3 regions of the Paenibacillus sp. cl130 genome follow, and region 3 is predicted to be linked to each of the others. Evidence: riboswitches for the same ligand, from Rfam matches in the RefSeq annotation. Region 3 holds a riboswitch; each other region holds the start of a gene.
What was found. A riboswitch is a leader RNA that binds a small molecule or an ion and turns the genes downstream of it on or off. The one in region 3 is predicted to bind cyclic di-AMP.
Positions count from the first base shown of each region.

Region 1: another riboswitch for cyclic di-AMP. It lies ahead of BM358_RS11930 (3D domain-containing protein); the one in region 3 lies ahead of BM358_RS25065 (C40 family peptidase).
Region 2: another riboswitch for cyclic di-AMP. It lies ahead of BM358_RS17915 (TrkH family potassium uptake protein); the one in region 3 lies ahead of BM358_RS25065 (C40 family peptidase).

Region 1 covers NZ_FOYG01000003.1:628,716-633,628, reverse strand. The annotation lists gene BM358_RS11945 (M20 family metallopeptidase) at 1-142, opposite strand, end outside; gene BM358_RS11940 (ABC transporter substrate-binding protein/permease) at 291-1,754, shown strand; gene BM358_RS11935 (amino acid ABC transporter ATP-binding protein) at 1,741-2,463, shown strand; cyclic di-AMP (ydaO/yuaA leader) riboswitch at 2,698-2,866, shown strand; gene BM358_RS11930 (3D domain-containing protein) at 2,873-3,541, shown strand; gene BM358_RS11925 (polysaccharide deacetylase family protein) at 3,740-4,546, opposite strand; gene BM358_RS11920 (NADH:flavin oxidoreductase/NADH oxidase) at 4,852-4,913, shown strand, end outside.
Region 2 covers NZ_FOYG01000006.1:254,960-259,872, forward strand. The annotation lists gene BM358_RS17905 (LysR family transcriptional regulator) at 1-496, shown strand, start outside; gene BM358_RS17910 (potassium channel family protein) at 502-1,179, opposite strand; gene BM358_RS17915 (TrkH family potassium uptake protein) at 1,383-2,723, opposite strand; cyclic di-AMP (ydaO/yuaA leader) riboswitch at 3,133-3,285, opposite strand; gene BM358_RS17925 (CPBP family intramembrane glutamic endopeptidase) at 3,547-4,913, shown strand, end outside.
Region 3 covers NZ_FOYG01000014.1:15,745-20,657, reverse strand. The annotation lists gene BM358_RS25075 (M1 family metallopeptidase) at 1-1,658, shown strand, start outside; gene BM358_RS25070 (hypothetical protein) at 1,670-2,497, shown strand; cyclic di-AMP (ydaO/yuaA leader) riboswitch at 2,774-2,911, shown strand; gene BM358_RS25065 (C40 family peptidase) at 2,917-3,417, shown strand; gene BM358_RS25060 (GNAT family N-acetyltransferase) at 3,721-4,227, shown strand; gene BM358_RS25055 (4a-hydroxytetrahydrobiopterin dehydratase) at 4,306-4,605, opposite strand; gene BM358_RS25050 (hypothetical protein) at 4,723-4,913, opposite strand, start outside.

The DNA of each region.
Region 1 (4,913 bases), on a different contig from region 3:
AAACCAGTTCTTCTTTTAAACGGGCAGCGGCCAGAAATTCCTCGTTTCCAAGTTCAGGATTTGCGCCAATAAATAACGAAATGTCCTTAAACCGTGGGGCATGCTGCTCGATGGTCTGTTGAATGGTCTGTTTAAAATCCATGCTGAAAACTCCTTTATATAAGCTGTAATGTAGGTACTGCGTTAGGTATGCTGAAATTGTACTATAACATTCATTGCATAATCATGCATATTCATTTATAATGACACAATCTTATTTATTATAAAGAATTTAAGGAGAGAAAAAAAGATTGAAAAAGGCATATCGTTTTACCGCCCTGGTTTTGACGGCGGTTATCTTGCTGTTGACTGGTCTTCCCATGCTCAATGCATACGGAACGGAAGCAAAGCCACAGAAAAAACTTGTAGTGGGCATGAGTGCCGACTTTCCGCCGTATGAGTTTCATAAAGTCATTAACGGTAAGGATACCATTGTTGGGTTCGATGTGGATATCGCCAAGGAAATCGCCAAAGATTTGGATGCGGAGATGGTCCCTGAAGACATGAGTTTTGACTCTTTGCTGCCTGCTCTGCAAAGTGGTCGTGTAGACTTGGTACTGTCCGGTATGACACCAACGGATGAACGCAGAAAGAGTATTGATTTTTCGGATGTATACTATCGCTCCAAGCAAGTCATCATGGTACGCCCAGAGGATAAAGACAAATATCCGACGATGGATGCTTTGAAAGGCGAGAAGATCGGAGCACAAAAGGGAAGTATTCAGGAAGAGATTGCTCAAAAAGTGCCCAATGCCTCTGTAACTTCACTGGATAAAATATCTGACCTGGTACTCCAGCTGCGGACCCAGCGTGTGAACGCTGTCGTGATCGAAGATACGGTTGCTAAAGGATACACGTTAGACGGTACCGTAACCCTTGCCAAGGCTGTGCCTGAGGATGCGGGAGCAGAAACAGCTGTAGGTATCCGTAAAGGGAATGCAGAATTGCTTGCTTCTGTAAATAAAACGTTGGCTCGCCTGAAAGCAGACGGGTCGATTGAGAAGTTTTCCACGGAAGCGAGTGCACTTTCTGCGGATCGTCAGGTTTCTTCTAATAACATTGTAGATATTTTTTGGAAATACCGCAGTTTATACGCTACGGGTATCGGCTACACCTTGTTGCTGTCTGCGCTCGGAGTACTGTTCGGATTCATCATTGGTCTGATCATATCCTTGCTACGTATGAGTGGAGTACGCATCATTGAGTGGTTAGGTACCACTTATGTAGAGATACTGCGTGGCACACCTATGCTGGTGCAACTCATGATTATTCACTACGGGGTTGCTTTGACGCTGGGTGTCAATTTTACTCCACTCCAGTCTGGTATAATCACATTGTCTCTGAATAGCTCGGCATATCTGGCTGAAATTTTCCGTGCAGGTATCCAGGCAGTAGACCGTGGACAGATGGAGGCTGCCCGTTCATTGGGTATGGGACGAGGCAAAGCTATGCGTCATGTCATTTTGCCGCAAGCGTTTAAATCTATTTTGCCTGCTATCGGTAATGAGTTTATTACGATCATTAAAGAATCATCCATTATTTCGACCATTGGGATGGTGGATATTATGTATCAGGCCCAGGTCATTAAGAACATTACCTACGAAGGATTAAGTCCGTTCGTAATCGCAGCCGCTATTTATTTTGTAATGACATTCAGCTTGTCTAAGCTGCTGGGTTTATGGGAAAGGAAGTTGAGAGCCAGTGATCACCGTTAAACAACTGCGTAAATCGTTCGGCAAGAATGAGATTTTAAAAGGCATTGATATAGATATCGCCAAAGGTGAAGTCGTCGTCATCATCGGTCCCAGCGGTTCGGGGAAGAGTACGTTTTTGCGTTGTATGAATCTGCTAGAACAGCCTACGGACGGGGAGATTTTGTTTGAGGGCGAGCCGATTACAGCTCGTGGTCATAATATTAATGTAACCCGGGAGAAGATGGGGATGGTGTTCCAGCATTTTAATCTGTTCCCGCATAAAACAGTGTTGCAGAACCTGACGCTTGCACCAACGCAGGTTAGAAGACAGTCAGGGAAGGAAGCGGAAAAAATTGCGCTAGAACTCCTGCGTACCGTAGGGCTTGAGGATAAGAAGAATACCTATCCGAACCAGCTATCCGGTGGTCAGAAGCAACGTATTGCGATTGCGCGTGCTTTGGCCATGCAGCCGCACGTAATGCTGTTCGATGAGCCGACTTCTGCATTGGACCCTGAAATGGTTGGAGAGGTTCTGGATGTAATGAAGAAGCTCGCCGAAGGCGGCATGACCATGGTAATCGTGACGCATGAAATGGGCTTTGCCCGCGAGGTAGGCGATCGAATCATCTTTATGGATAACGGTCAAATTGTGGAACAAGGTACACCAGAGCAGGTATTTGGTACTCCAAGCCATGATCGCACCCGTGATTTTCTTGCCAAAGTATTGTAAGAAAGTGCTGATATGAGCTATAAAAAAGCCCTCCGTTTGACGGAGGGCTTTTTCTTTTTTTGTCACCATTTCACCATATTTTCGTAACAAATATCGATTTCTTGGTGACAAAATTGTAACGAGTATAGTATGATGTTCAAGGTTCCCAACATTTTCATGCAGATAAGGTTACAAAATTGTGATATTATGCAGTAAGCCAAAACTTACCGGGACAGCATGCGATTATGACAAACGCTGAATGCTGGGCCCAAACTATGGGAAGTGCGGGGGACGTAACAACGGCAGTCTTTCCGAAACGTCATAAGACGATATGGAATATGCCTAGGGGTGAATTGCATAAGCATAGGGCTTCTCCTGAGTCCGAATCCGACAGCTAACTTCGCAGGCATAACAGAGGAGGTACATATCTTTGAAACATCTAAAACATATTGGTAAAACGATGAAATTTGCGGTACTTGCCGCAGCTATTGCAGGGCTGGCACAGACAGCTGGAATAGCCGATGCTGCTTCGCTTCACACTGCCAAAGAGGGCGATACCTTCTTTTTGCTTGCTCAACGTTATGGAGTATCGGTAGAAGAGCTAACGCAGGCAAACCCAAACATTGCCTCCAACAATATATATGCAGGTCTGCAAATTAAGGTACCTGGTGAAAAAAGTGTGAAGGCAGCTTCGGATTCGAAGCCGCAGCTTCTTACGGAGAAAGCACCAGCGAATGAGGGGCCAACGATTGAAGCGTGGGGCAAAACATTCAACTATAGCAAAATAGTTGACGTTAAGGCTTCTGCGTATTCTGCCGCAGCCGATGAGAATGGTAAATGGGGAGCAGTGGACTACTACGGTAATCCGCTTAAACTAGGTACAATTGCGGTAGACCCGAACGTCATTCCGATGGGCACGAAAGTGCTGGTTACAGGCTATTCCCACCCAGGTTTGCCGGATCATTCTTTTGTAGCTGTCGCTCGCGATCAGGGCAGCGCCATTACAGGAAAACGGATTGATATCTTTATTCCTGGCAACAAATCATTTGTGAACGACTTTGGATTTCAAAATGTGAAGTTGTACGTTATTGATAAATAGCATTATACCTATATACGGTTTAATTAAACATAATATATATTATGTAAACTTAATGCCTGTATCCTACCGCATATAACTAGGTCAGACTCTTATCAGGTCCTATCCATAAAAAAGGCTGTCTTGACGAGCAGAAAAATTCTGCTGGTAAGACAGCCTTTTTACGTTGCTTTAGCTTGTAGCTCAATCCTAAACATATGGTTATTTCTGTTCCGATGTGTGGAGTAGCCGGGGGACTGTGACAAATTTGTAGCCCTTAGCTTTTAGAGAGTGAATTAGACCCGGCAGAGCTTGAACAGTGCCTTGCAAGTTGGAACTTTGACCTCCACCTGCGTGCATTAAAATAATAGAGCCAGGCCCAGTAGCTGGGATCACATTGCGCTGAATTTGTGTTTTACTTAGTCCCTTCCAGTCGAGAGAGTCTACATTCCAATTGACAATCATGTAGCCATGACGACGTGCCCACTGGATTTGAGGCTCCGTGATTTCACCGTAGGGTGGACGAATCAACTTGGGGCGAAAACCTGCGCTGGCTTGTAAAATACGTTCTGTTTTTGTAATCTGGTTGCGAAAGCGTTCTGGTGTGGCCTTCCTAAAATCCGGATGAGTATAGGAATGGTTTCCTATAGCATGGCCTTCACGGATAATACGGCGTATGATCCCAGGATGCTTTTCCGCACGGTGACCGACGATGAAAAATGTAGCTTTGATGCCGTTGGCGTGTAATACGTCCAAAACCTGCGGCGTATACCTAGAATCGGGCACATCATCAAAGGTTAGGGCAATTTGGCGGGTGTGTGGGCCGCACATTTTAAAAATGTCCGCATGTTTTTTTCGCAGCATTGCTAATGTAGGAGTTGCTCGATCTATGCTCTGTTGTACAGAAGAAGCAACAGTTGCTTCCTTGGGATGGGGCGTTCCGATGTTGGGAGGCGCATCCGCGTGAACGGGTAAACTTGAAAATGCTAGTAACAGTGCCAAGCCTGGCAACACTCCCCTGTACGGCATATGTATCCCCCCTTTCCGTGCAGTGATACCTAGTGGTGCTCTCGACTATTATGTACCTGTCCTATTAAAAATATGCTGGTTACCAAGTTCGGCTCATAAACGACTGGAAAGAAGTCCACGATGAAACGATTATCAATGAAGATGATGGAGCTAAACGTACATATTCTCTTAAACATGACCGAAAACAGGAGCATTTTCGCAAGTTTTAGCCTTACAACGAATTCGGTATACCGTGACAGCTGGTGTATAATGGGGATGCAATTCATAATTATACAGACATGGAATTGAAGGAAGGATGGATAAAAGTGACCGACTTGTTTACTCCTTATCAATTAAAGGGGCTTTCTTTAAAAAATCGGATTGTCAT
Region 2 (4,913 bases), on a different contig from region 3:
TAAAAAAGCAGACGCCGGTATTGTCGGGTCTGCCATTCATGAAGCCGGACTGCGTTGCATTCCGCTATTTGATGATCATTTGGAGCTTGTTGTTCCCATTGGACATGAATTAACCGTCAAGACAGGAACGGCCTCGATGAAAGATCTACAAGGATTGCCGATGATTATATTCTCCAAAGGAACCTGGTACCGCAGTCTGACGGATGACTTATTCCAGCGCAGCGGCATCATGCCGGATATCCGCATGGAAATCGACTCCTTCGAGGCAATTGTACGCCTGCTTCCAACCTGTAAGGCTTCCGCCTTGCTACCCAAATCCTATTTGCGCAGCGAACTATTACGGGATAATGGACTCACTGCATTATACTTGCCCGATTTGAAGGAGACACGCCGAACGACCTCCCTCATTTACTCGGAGACGACCGATCTCGGTCCGACAGCACGACGCTGGATTAGCGAGACACGTGCGTCGTTTGCAGGCTACCGTATGGTGTAGAGGGTTTAATCCTCTTCATTAACATTAACAACCTCATCCTCAAAGCGACCGATATTGTCATTCGAGCCGATGATGACCATAATATCGTCTGCTTTTAACCGATCCATAGCCGTCGGTGCGATCAGGATACCGTTCGCCGTATGAAGCGCCACGACACTACAACCAAAGCGAGTACGGGCATTTAGCTCTGCTAGCGTTTTTCCATTCAGACATGCAGGTACATTGAGTTCCACAATACTGTATTCTTTGGACAACTCCAAATAATCGAGCAAATTAGGCGTGACTAGCTGATGAGCCACCCGGATACCCATATCCCGTTCTGGATAAATGATCCGGTCCACACCGAGCTTCTCTAACGCACGCCCGTGCAGCACAGATATGGCTTTGGCTACGACTTTTTTCACACCCAGCTCCTTCAGCAAAATGGCGGTCAGGATGCTTACCTGAATGTCATCACCAATAGCAACAATGCCGCAATCGAAATTACGGATGCCCAGTGATCGCAACGAGTCTTCATCGGTAGCGTCCGCAACGACAGTATGTGTCAACATCTCACTCATACTGTCCACCACATCCTCATTCCGGTCAATGCCTAGCACCTCGCACCCCATATCCACCAATTGCAAAGCCAGGCTTGAGCCAAACCGCCCCAAGCCAATAACTACAAACTGCTGCGTTTTCATATCTACTCGAAAACTCCCTTATCTGAATCAATTTCATAAATGAGGATTTTGCAAAAATCCCATAAGCGACTTCCAATGAAGAAGATATAGATCGAAATGGTTTAGTTCGTCTATATCTTGACTTCGGAGCGACTGGTATCGAATTTTGCAAAATCCTGAAATGATTAAACCCACGAAATGTATACTACATATCATGAAATGATTCATCCTATAATCATTTTGCCTTCCGGATGACGATATAATTCTTTACCCTTTTTCGGCCCCAGTGCATAAGCTAGCGTGAGTGGCCCCAGTCTACCTGCAAACATCGTCAGGGTAATCACCAGCTTACCTATGACTGTCAAATCAGGTGTAAGCCCCATCGACAGCCCCACCGTACCAAACGCAGACACCGTCTCAAACAAGATCATCAGAAAATGATGATCTTCGGTTGCCGACAAAATCATGGTCACCCCGATCACGAACAGCAACCCCAGCAGTGTAATGGTCAAAGCCTTGTAAATTCGTCCCTGCGCAAGTCGGTACTTGAACAGTACAATATCTTCACGCCCCCGTAGCATCGAAATCACGGCTCCAATGAGCAGCGCGAATGTTGTGGTCTTAATCCCGCCTCCAGTAGAGCCAGGAGAAGCCCCGATAAACATGAGTATGATGATAAAAAACTGCGTAGCCTGCCGCAAGCCTGCAATGTCCAGTGTATTGGCACCTGCGGTACGAGGGGTTACGGACTGGAATAAAGATCCCAGCAGTTTCCCCCCCCAATCAAGCGAGCCAAGAGTCTTTGGATTCGTAAACTCAAATACAAAAATCACGAGCGTGCCGACTACAATCATAGCGCCCGTCATGCTGAGTACCACCTTAGTATGCAAGGACAGTCTCTTGCGCTTGCGATATTCTGCCAGATCCGACATCACTACAAAACCAATGCCGCCTGAAATAATCAGGAACATAGCTGTAAAATTAACAATCGGATCATATACATAACCTGTCAGGCTGCGAAAGTGCCCGAATAAGTCAAAACCAGCATTGTTAAACATGGAGATGGCATGCCAAATCCCAAAATAAATCGCCCTGCCTACAGGCATATCAAACGACCAGCGAATCGCAAATATTGCAGCACATACGCCCTCAATGACCAGCGAGTACAGCAGCACCTTACGAATCAATCCGACAATTCCTTCGACAGAGGTCTGATTCATCGCTTCCTGTAAAATGAGGCGCTCCCGTAAGGAAATCCGACGTTTGAACACCAGCGCGATCAAGGTAGCCATAGTCATAAAGCCCAGGCCGCCGATCTGAATGAGCGCAGCGATAACAACTTGACCAAAGGTTGTAAAAAAGGTCCCCGTATCCTTTACGACAAGCCCTGTAACACAGGTCGCGGAAGCGGCAGTAAACAAAGCGTCTATAAACGCAAGTGGCTTTCCTGTTGTATTGGAGATCGGCAGCATTAACAATAAACTACCTATTAGAATGATAATGGCAAAGCCCGCAACGAATATCTGCGGTGGAGAAAGCCGGAGCCAGCTTGCATTGGGATTCATCTATTCATCACTTCTCTCCTAATCCTTAAAACTATAAAAACAGTGATTTAATACGGTGTAAGCCCGCTACGCGTTCCATTTGATCTTCCGATCGTCGTTGCCCCTAATTTTTTTGATTTTTCCAAACCTTTAGTAACTATAATTAGCATTCCCTGAATACAGGAAGAATGCATGTCAAGCACTACTCTGCCCCCTGTGCTATTGGCGGGCAGCAGCGAAGGAAGCAGAATTGTTCTGAAGAAGCGAAGCGTTTGCCTTTATCTCCGGATTTTAACCATTAAAGGGGTTATACAATCAAAAAATCCGGGGATAACAGCAATCGGAAGAATAATCTGCACCCGCAGCGGTCTAACCAATCCAAACACTTTTATACACACAAAAATAGACACCGGAAAACCGAGTGCCTGACTTGGTTCCTGCTCATAGCCTACGAGGTTAGCTGACGGATTCGGGCAGCACAGTATGCCCTATTTACACATCCAATCCAGCAGGATCGGCTGTAAAATTCACCCCAGTAACATGGTTCCCCCGTTTTCTCATAGAAATTCGGCTCAACTGTATATCATTACCTATGTATTTTATAGGCATTGCCTCAAGATTATAATCCTTCTATATCCAGATCACAAAACCGATTTCGCCGAAAAAACGTGAAATTGGCTTTATTTTGCGAATGGGCATCGTTTAATCGCAGCTTATCTTATTTTATTGGAACTTTAAAGTGCTTTCACTCTATTTTCATGAATATCGCTGGTCTGTTGGCGGGAACCTGTGCAGTATGATATCTTTAATGGATGTTCTTATTTACAGATTAAGGAGGAAACTCATGAATCCTATCGGGAAACCGGTCGTGCTCACGGCCAACTTCAAAAAATTAGGCTTGCTGGGCGGGATTGGCCTGATTTGCTTTTTTATCTTTCAATTGCTTATTCCCTCGCTTAGCAATCCGAGTCCAGAATCAGTAATGAACGCAAAGGTCATCAGCAAACAAGAAGCGGTCATACACGCATTGGACTTTGCCCGCTCCGAGTTGGGCTATACTGAATCACAGCCAGGGGAGCCTGTCGTGACCTATCAGGCCGAAACAGATTTGTACGGTTATTTATCTAGAGAAAAACTGCTTCAACAGTACGACCGTACATGGAAGAAAAATTACCCTTACGAAACCTTTCGGGTTGATCTGCCTGAATCCTCAGCGAAAAGCAAACTGCAAATTCATGTGGATTTATCCACTGGGAAGGTCGTTAGCTTTAAACGGATCACCTCCAGTACCAATTACACACAGGCTGATATTTCTACGGATGAAGAAGCACGTAACAGGCTTATACGTGTAGCTGAGGACGGCATGACGCTTGAAGCCAAGGAGCAGGCGGCCGCAGTATGGGTTAAGCGCTTTGGTTTTAAGCCGTCGGACTTGAAGCTCGCCACCACTGAAAAAGAAGGTGGATTAAAGTATACCGTAGACGATAAAAAAATCGGCGCCTCGGTACTTACATTGGCTTTTACTTTCGAAGACGGTGATGTTCGCTCCTTCTCTCAAAGCTTTTCGGCCCCGTCGTCCTATACCGATTATATCGAAAAGCAAACATTTTGGGCGAATTGGATGACCTATGCGGGTTATGCCCTATTTAGCTTTGTGCTGGGTGTTCTTGCCATTGTGTATGCGTCACTCACCCGACGACATACTTCATTTGTACGCGGCATTGTTCTGTCCGTTATATACTTTATTGCAAGTATAGCTGGGACAATGAACATGCTGCCTTTATTGCAAGCAGAAGCAGGCGGTAAGGGCATGCTTATATTTCTTATGGTGTTCCAGATTGGTGTTACCTTCTTCATGGCAGTAGCGCTCTACTTCTCCTTGGTCGGCGGTGACGGACTTATGCGTCAGGTTGGACTGAATGCATGGCCGCGTGCGAAAGAGCCGGGCTACGGGCTGTATGTGCTTCGCAGTATGTATGTTGGCTACTTGTGGGCCTTTATTTTACTCGGGGTACAATCCATCTTATTCTTTATACTGGAGCGCACATTTAATACATTCTCCACAACAGATGCCACGCAATCCCCTTACAATATGGCTTATCCATGGTTACTGCCGATTATGGCCTGGATGGCAGGTATTGGAGAAGAGACTGTCTACCGTCTGTTTGGTATTCCGATGGTCAAAAAAATAGTGAAAAACACTTTTGTTGC
Region 3 (4,913 bases):
TTCATCTATACCCGAATGCCTTCTCTTCCATGGAAACCACCTTTATGAAGGAATCCGGTGGAAAGCTGCGCGGAGACACCATGCCCAAAGACGGCTTTGGCTCCATGACGCTGACTGAACTAAAAACAGAAGACGGTTTATCTCTCATGCACCGCATCCAATATGTGCAGCCAGATGACGGTAACGCAGGCGACCGTTCGCTCATGAAGGTGCGTCTACCCAAGCCGGTACGAGGTGGCGAAGAAATCACATTATATATGAAGTTTGAGGTAAAACTGCCCGCCATCTTCGCTCGTATGGGTGCGACAGATGATTTTGTAATGGCAGGACAGTGGTTCCCGAAGCTCAGCGTCTACGAGACTGCAGGACAACGTGGACGCGCCGAGGAGGGCTGGAACCTCCACCAGTATCATGGTAACTCCGAGTTTTATGCCGATTTTGGAATTTACAGCGTACGGATTCGGGTGCCTGAAACTCATATCGTAGCAGCGACCGGATTTCCCACCCGTGGTGCCGTCCGACAGAACGGCCAAAAAATATATCAATTTTATGCCGATGATGTACACGATTTTGCCTGGTCCGCTTCACCCAACTTTGTAACCGTAGAAGAACCCTTTTCTTCTGCTGAAGTCCCTGGTGTCAAAATCAAGCTCTACCTTGACCCGTCGCACAAGGAGCTCAAAGGGCGCTATATGAGCGCAGCGAAGGCCGCTCTTTCGTACTACAGCAAATGGTACGGGCCTTATCCATATTCCACCCTATCCATCGTGGTTCCACCCAAATCAGGCAATGGAGCCGGCGGTATGGAGTATCCGACACTCATCACAGCCGCTGCTGCGGGTAATCTAAATCCTGGCTATAGTCTGGAACGAACATTAGTTCATGAGATTGGACATCAATATTTCTACGGAATGGTAGCCAATAACGAATTTGAGGAGCCGTGGCTGGATGAAGGCTTCACCTCCTATGCAGAGGAGCGGCTTATGGAGCAAGAATATGGGCTTACCCCCAACTTGCCATTACAATCGGGACAGATAGCCTCCCCACAGCCGCTAAACCGCGAGTCATGGAAGTACGGCTCGGCTGCTGAGTACGCGCAAAACGCCTACTCTCGAGGCAAGCTGGTACTACGGGGCATTGAACGTCAGGTGGGTATGAAAAAAATGGATCGGATTATGCGGACCTACGTCCAGACGTACCGATTCAAGCATCCATCCTCCCAGGATTTTCAACGTATCGTGGAGAGAGCCACCGGACGCTCATGGAGCCACTATTTTGAACAGTATGTATATGACGGCCAGATGGCGGACTTTTCGGTGGATCATATCACGAACCACAAGCTGGAGAATGGATATGAAGCAGTCGTGACGGTCAGCAAAAAAGGGGCGGATTATCCCAAGATCCCTGTCCAATTTACCTTCAAGGATGGTACCACGATATTCAAGGCTTGGGACGGCGCAGGCAAAAGCACAACTTTTCGGATCAAAAGTACTTCTCCCGTTTCCTATGTAACCCTTGATCCTCTATATACCATTGCACTGGAGAACAAGCACATTAACAATAGCCTAAAAGCCGAATTGGACGAAAAGCAACAAACCCGTTGGAATGTAAGTGTAACCAAGCTGTTAGAAACACTGCTTGGAAGTCTGTCATGGTGAGGTGTCTATAGATGCGGACTGTTATAAAAGAGGGCTGGGCGCTGGTGCGCATACGATTCTATATCGTTATCATTTTATTTCTGTATCGACTACTGTGGGGGGTGTTTCTCTATCGGCTGGTGCAGTCTGCCGTTATCCCGCTACTGCTCCGTTATCCTGATCAGGGTCAAAACGAGCTGGGACAGACCTTGTTTTGGATGGAGAGCCAGATTGCTCTGATGGACAGCCGGGAAGTACATGTGTATTTGTGGATACTACTAGGGGCGACTGTACTACGCATACTGATCACTCCCTTCATTAGAGCCGGAATATATCAAAGCCTGCATACCGATGCGACTGAACCGCAAAGCCTGTCCTTTTTCAAGGGTATGAAACGCCATGGCATGTCGTCGCTGTTGTATTACATCATCGAGTTGGGACTGCTGCTGCTTCCCGCCATTTGGGTAGTACCGAGACTCTACCCTATTGTAGCAGGAGCACTTCAATCTTCCTCTTATCTGCTGCATTTGTTGCCCTATGTCATGGGATGGATGGCATACGGATGGTTCATTCGGCAGTGCATCCTGTATATGCAACTGGGGACTGTCGGTGGTCACGCCATACTATCGTCCCTGCTCGCCTTCTTTCGCCAGCTCCTTCCAGCTGTCGGTATATCTCTTTTGCTTGGTGCTTGTGTGCTGCTGGTCTTCGGTCTATTTGGCACCGTGGCGATGATTTGGACTGGCATGCTGGCGCTCATTCTCCAGCAATCGTATCATTTTGTTACTAGTCTGGTCAGGCTGTGGCATATCAGTTCGCAGTACAGACTATGGCATACCGATATCTCCAGTAGAAGTTAAGCCCTGCCTTTATGTTTTTTACTTCATTTCCGTCTGTCGAAAAATCTTGATTCATATCCGCGCAAACGACACATAACTGAATACTGTTAACAACATCTGTTCCTTGGACATTAGGAGCAGATTTTTTTTGTAACTTTTTGCAATGAAACATTTGCCAAAGCCAGCCGTCTTTGTTACAATAATCGCAGTGAACTGATAGTAACAACTTTGTAATCTTTATTGTAACCTTTATCTCAAAAATAACGTTATTGTGAATACTGCTCTCCAAGGTGCACATCTTAAGTTAAGCCTAATTCCTGGCACCTAGGAAGCGGGGGAACCAGTTTGGGTGAATTGATCTCGCAACAGAGTGGTCATAGGGGAACCTTCTACCGAATCCTTAAGCTAACCTCGCAGGCATTGGAAGGGGTATATTTTTTTTGAAGAAGAAGCTAACGATCGCAGCTATGGGTCTTGCCATTGCCTTTACATCTTTTACATTCGGTGGCGGCAGTGCATATGCAGACTCTAAGATGGACCAGGTCATTCAAGATGCCAAAGGAACGAGCTACAGAAGCGGAGGCACTACACTCGAGGGATTCGATTGCTCCGGCTTCACAATGTATGTATTCAACAAACTGGGAATTAAACTTCCGCATCAATCCGGATCACAATTCAAAATGGGATCTTCTGTATCCCGCGATGAAATGAGACCTGGAGACCTGGTGTTCTTCAACACCACAGGAAGAGGCATTTCCCATGTAGGTATCTTCGTAGGTGAAGGGAAATTTGCCCACTCCTCGACTTCACGTGGTGTAGTAGTTAGCTCACTGAACGAAAATTATTACGCTAACCGCTATGTCGGTGCAAAAAGAATTATGAGCACAGACGCTTACCATTCTGTAGCTTCAGAAATTCCTGATGACGACAACGTAGAATAACTAACGCACAGCAAGCTAACCCTAGCCGCAATTTGATTCTGGCCGGAATCGAATTGCGGTTTTTTATGTCCACAACATCAGCAATTATTATCATTACTGACGAACTGAAGCCTCAAAAGGTTTCAATTTTAGCGAACATCGTCGGTTTTACCGTCAGCGCTGGGGGAGCATATGAGCAGTAATTCCTTCTTATTGAATGTATACCCGACTTGAGTATGAAATAAACACGCTTGCCATTCCCCTGCAACTTGTCTACAATCTGTTGTTAATGATTGAAGTACCTGTAAAAGGAGGATGGAACACATGCCGGCCTCAATATCCAACTATCGGATCGTACCGATGGACGAGCATCAAGCGGCTGCAATCTGTGAGTGGCGCTATGACCCACCTTATAATATATACGGTTGGCTCCCCTGGGAACAAATGAAGGCGCTTGAAGTCGAATTTGGAAGTCCCACGCTTCGTCAAGAGCAATATGTTGCCGTACTGGATGAAGAGAATAAGCTGACGGGATTTGCTCAATATTTTCCTATGATCGGTGTGACCCGGCTAGGTCTTGGAATGCATCCTGAAAGATGCGGACATGGCAAAGGCGCTGATTTTGTCCGTGCCATTGCAGAGGAAGCCCAACGACGCAACCCGAAGAATGAAATTGATCTAGAGGTACTCACTTGGAATGGGCGCGCTATCCGGGCTTACAAGGCGGCTGGATTTGAGCTTACAGATACCTATGAACGCCAGACTCCCGATGGCAAAAAACCGTTTTTTTGTATGGTATATCGTCCCGAGCACCAAACCCAGGTTCTATGATAAAAGCGCCTTCGGCATACAACCGCGATGTTGTATAGCGAAGGCGCTTTTATCATCATACGACAGATCATTACAAGCTCAATGACTGCTGCGCATTTTTTCAAAAGCTTCATTATATTGTTGGGCTTCCTTAATATCCACGGCCATAATACCGCCGTCGTCCCAAGAGGTCAAACGCAGAGTCACGGTCTTGTAATCAATCGTAATAAATGGATGATGATTGAATGCTTCAGATATAGCGGCAACTTCATCCACGAATGCAATCCCTTTCATAAAACTGGAAAAATTATATTTCCGAACGATCCAACGTCCTTCCTCCAGTTCCCAGCCCTCCAGTTTCTCCAGATGTGCTTCAATCTCTTCTTGTGTAAAAGGCATGTTACGAACTCCTCCCCGTTTATACGGAAGCCTTTCGACCGCTTAAATACGGCCAAAACTACGATATATTGGTGTACATATTACCACGGCCCCGTTGATAAATCCATAAGACGGACCTCAAATCAAAGGGACTGACGTCAGCTCCTCGTCTCCAATGAGTACATAGATACGATGCTGCTCCGGCTCATAGATCACAACGCCACTGCCTACAGTGATTATGGGCTCTGTACCCAGTGCATAAAATAAGTCTTCTGCCAAAGCTTCATTGACTTCCTGGCGTCCCGCCGGGTCCAGCCTGTCCCAATCTT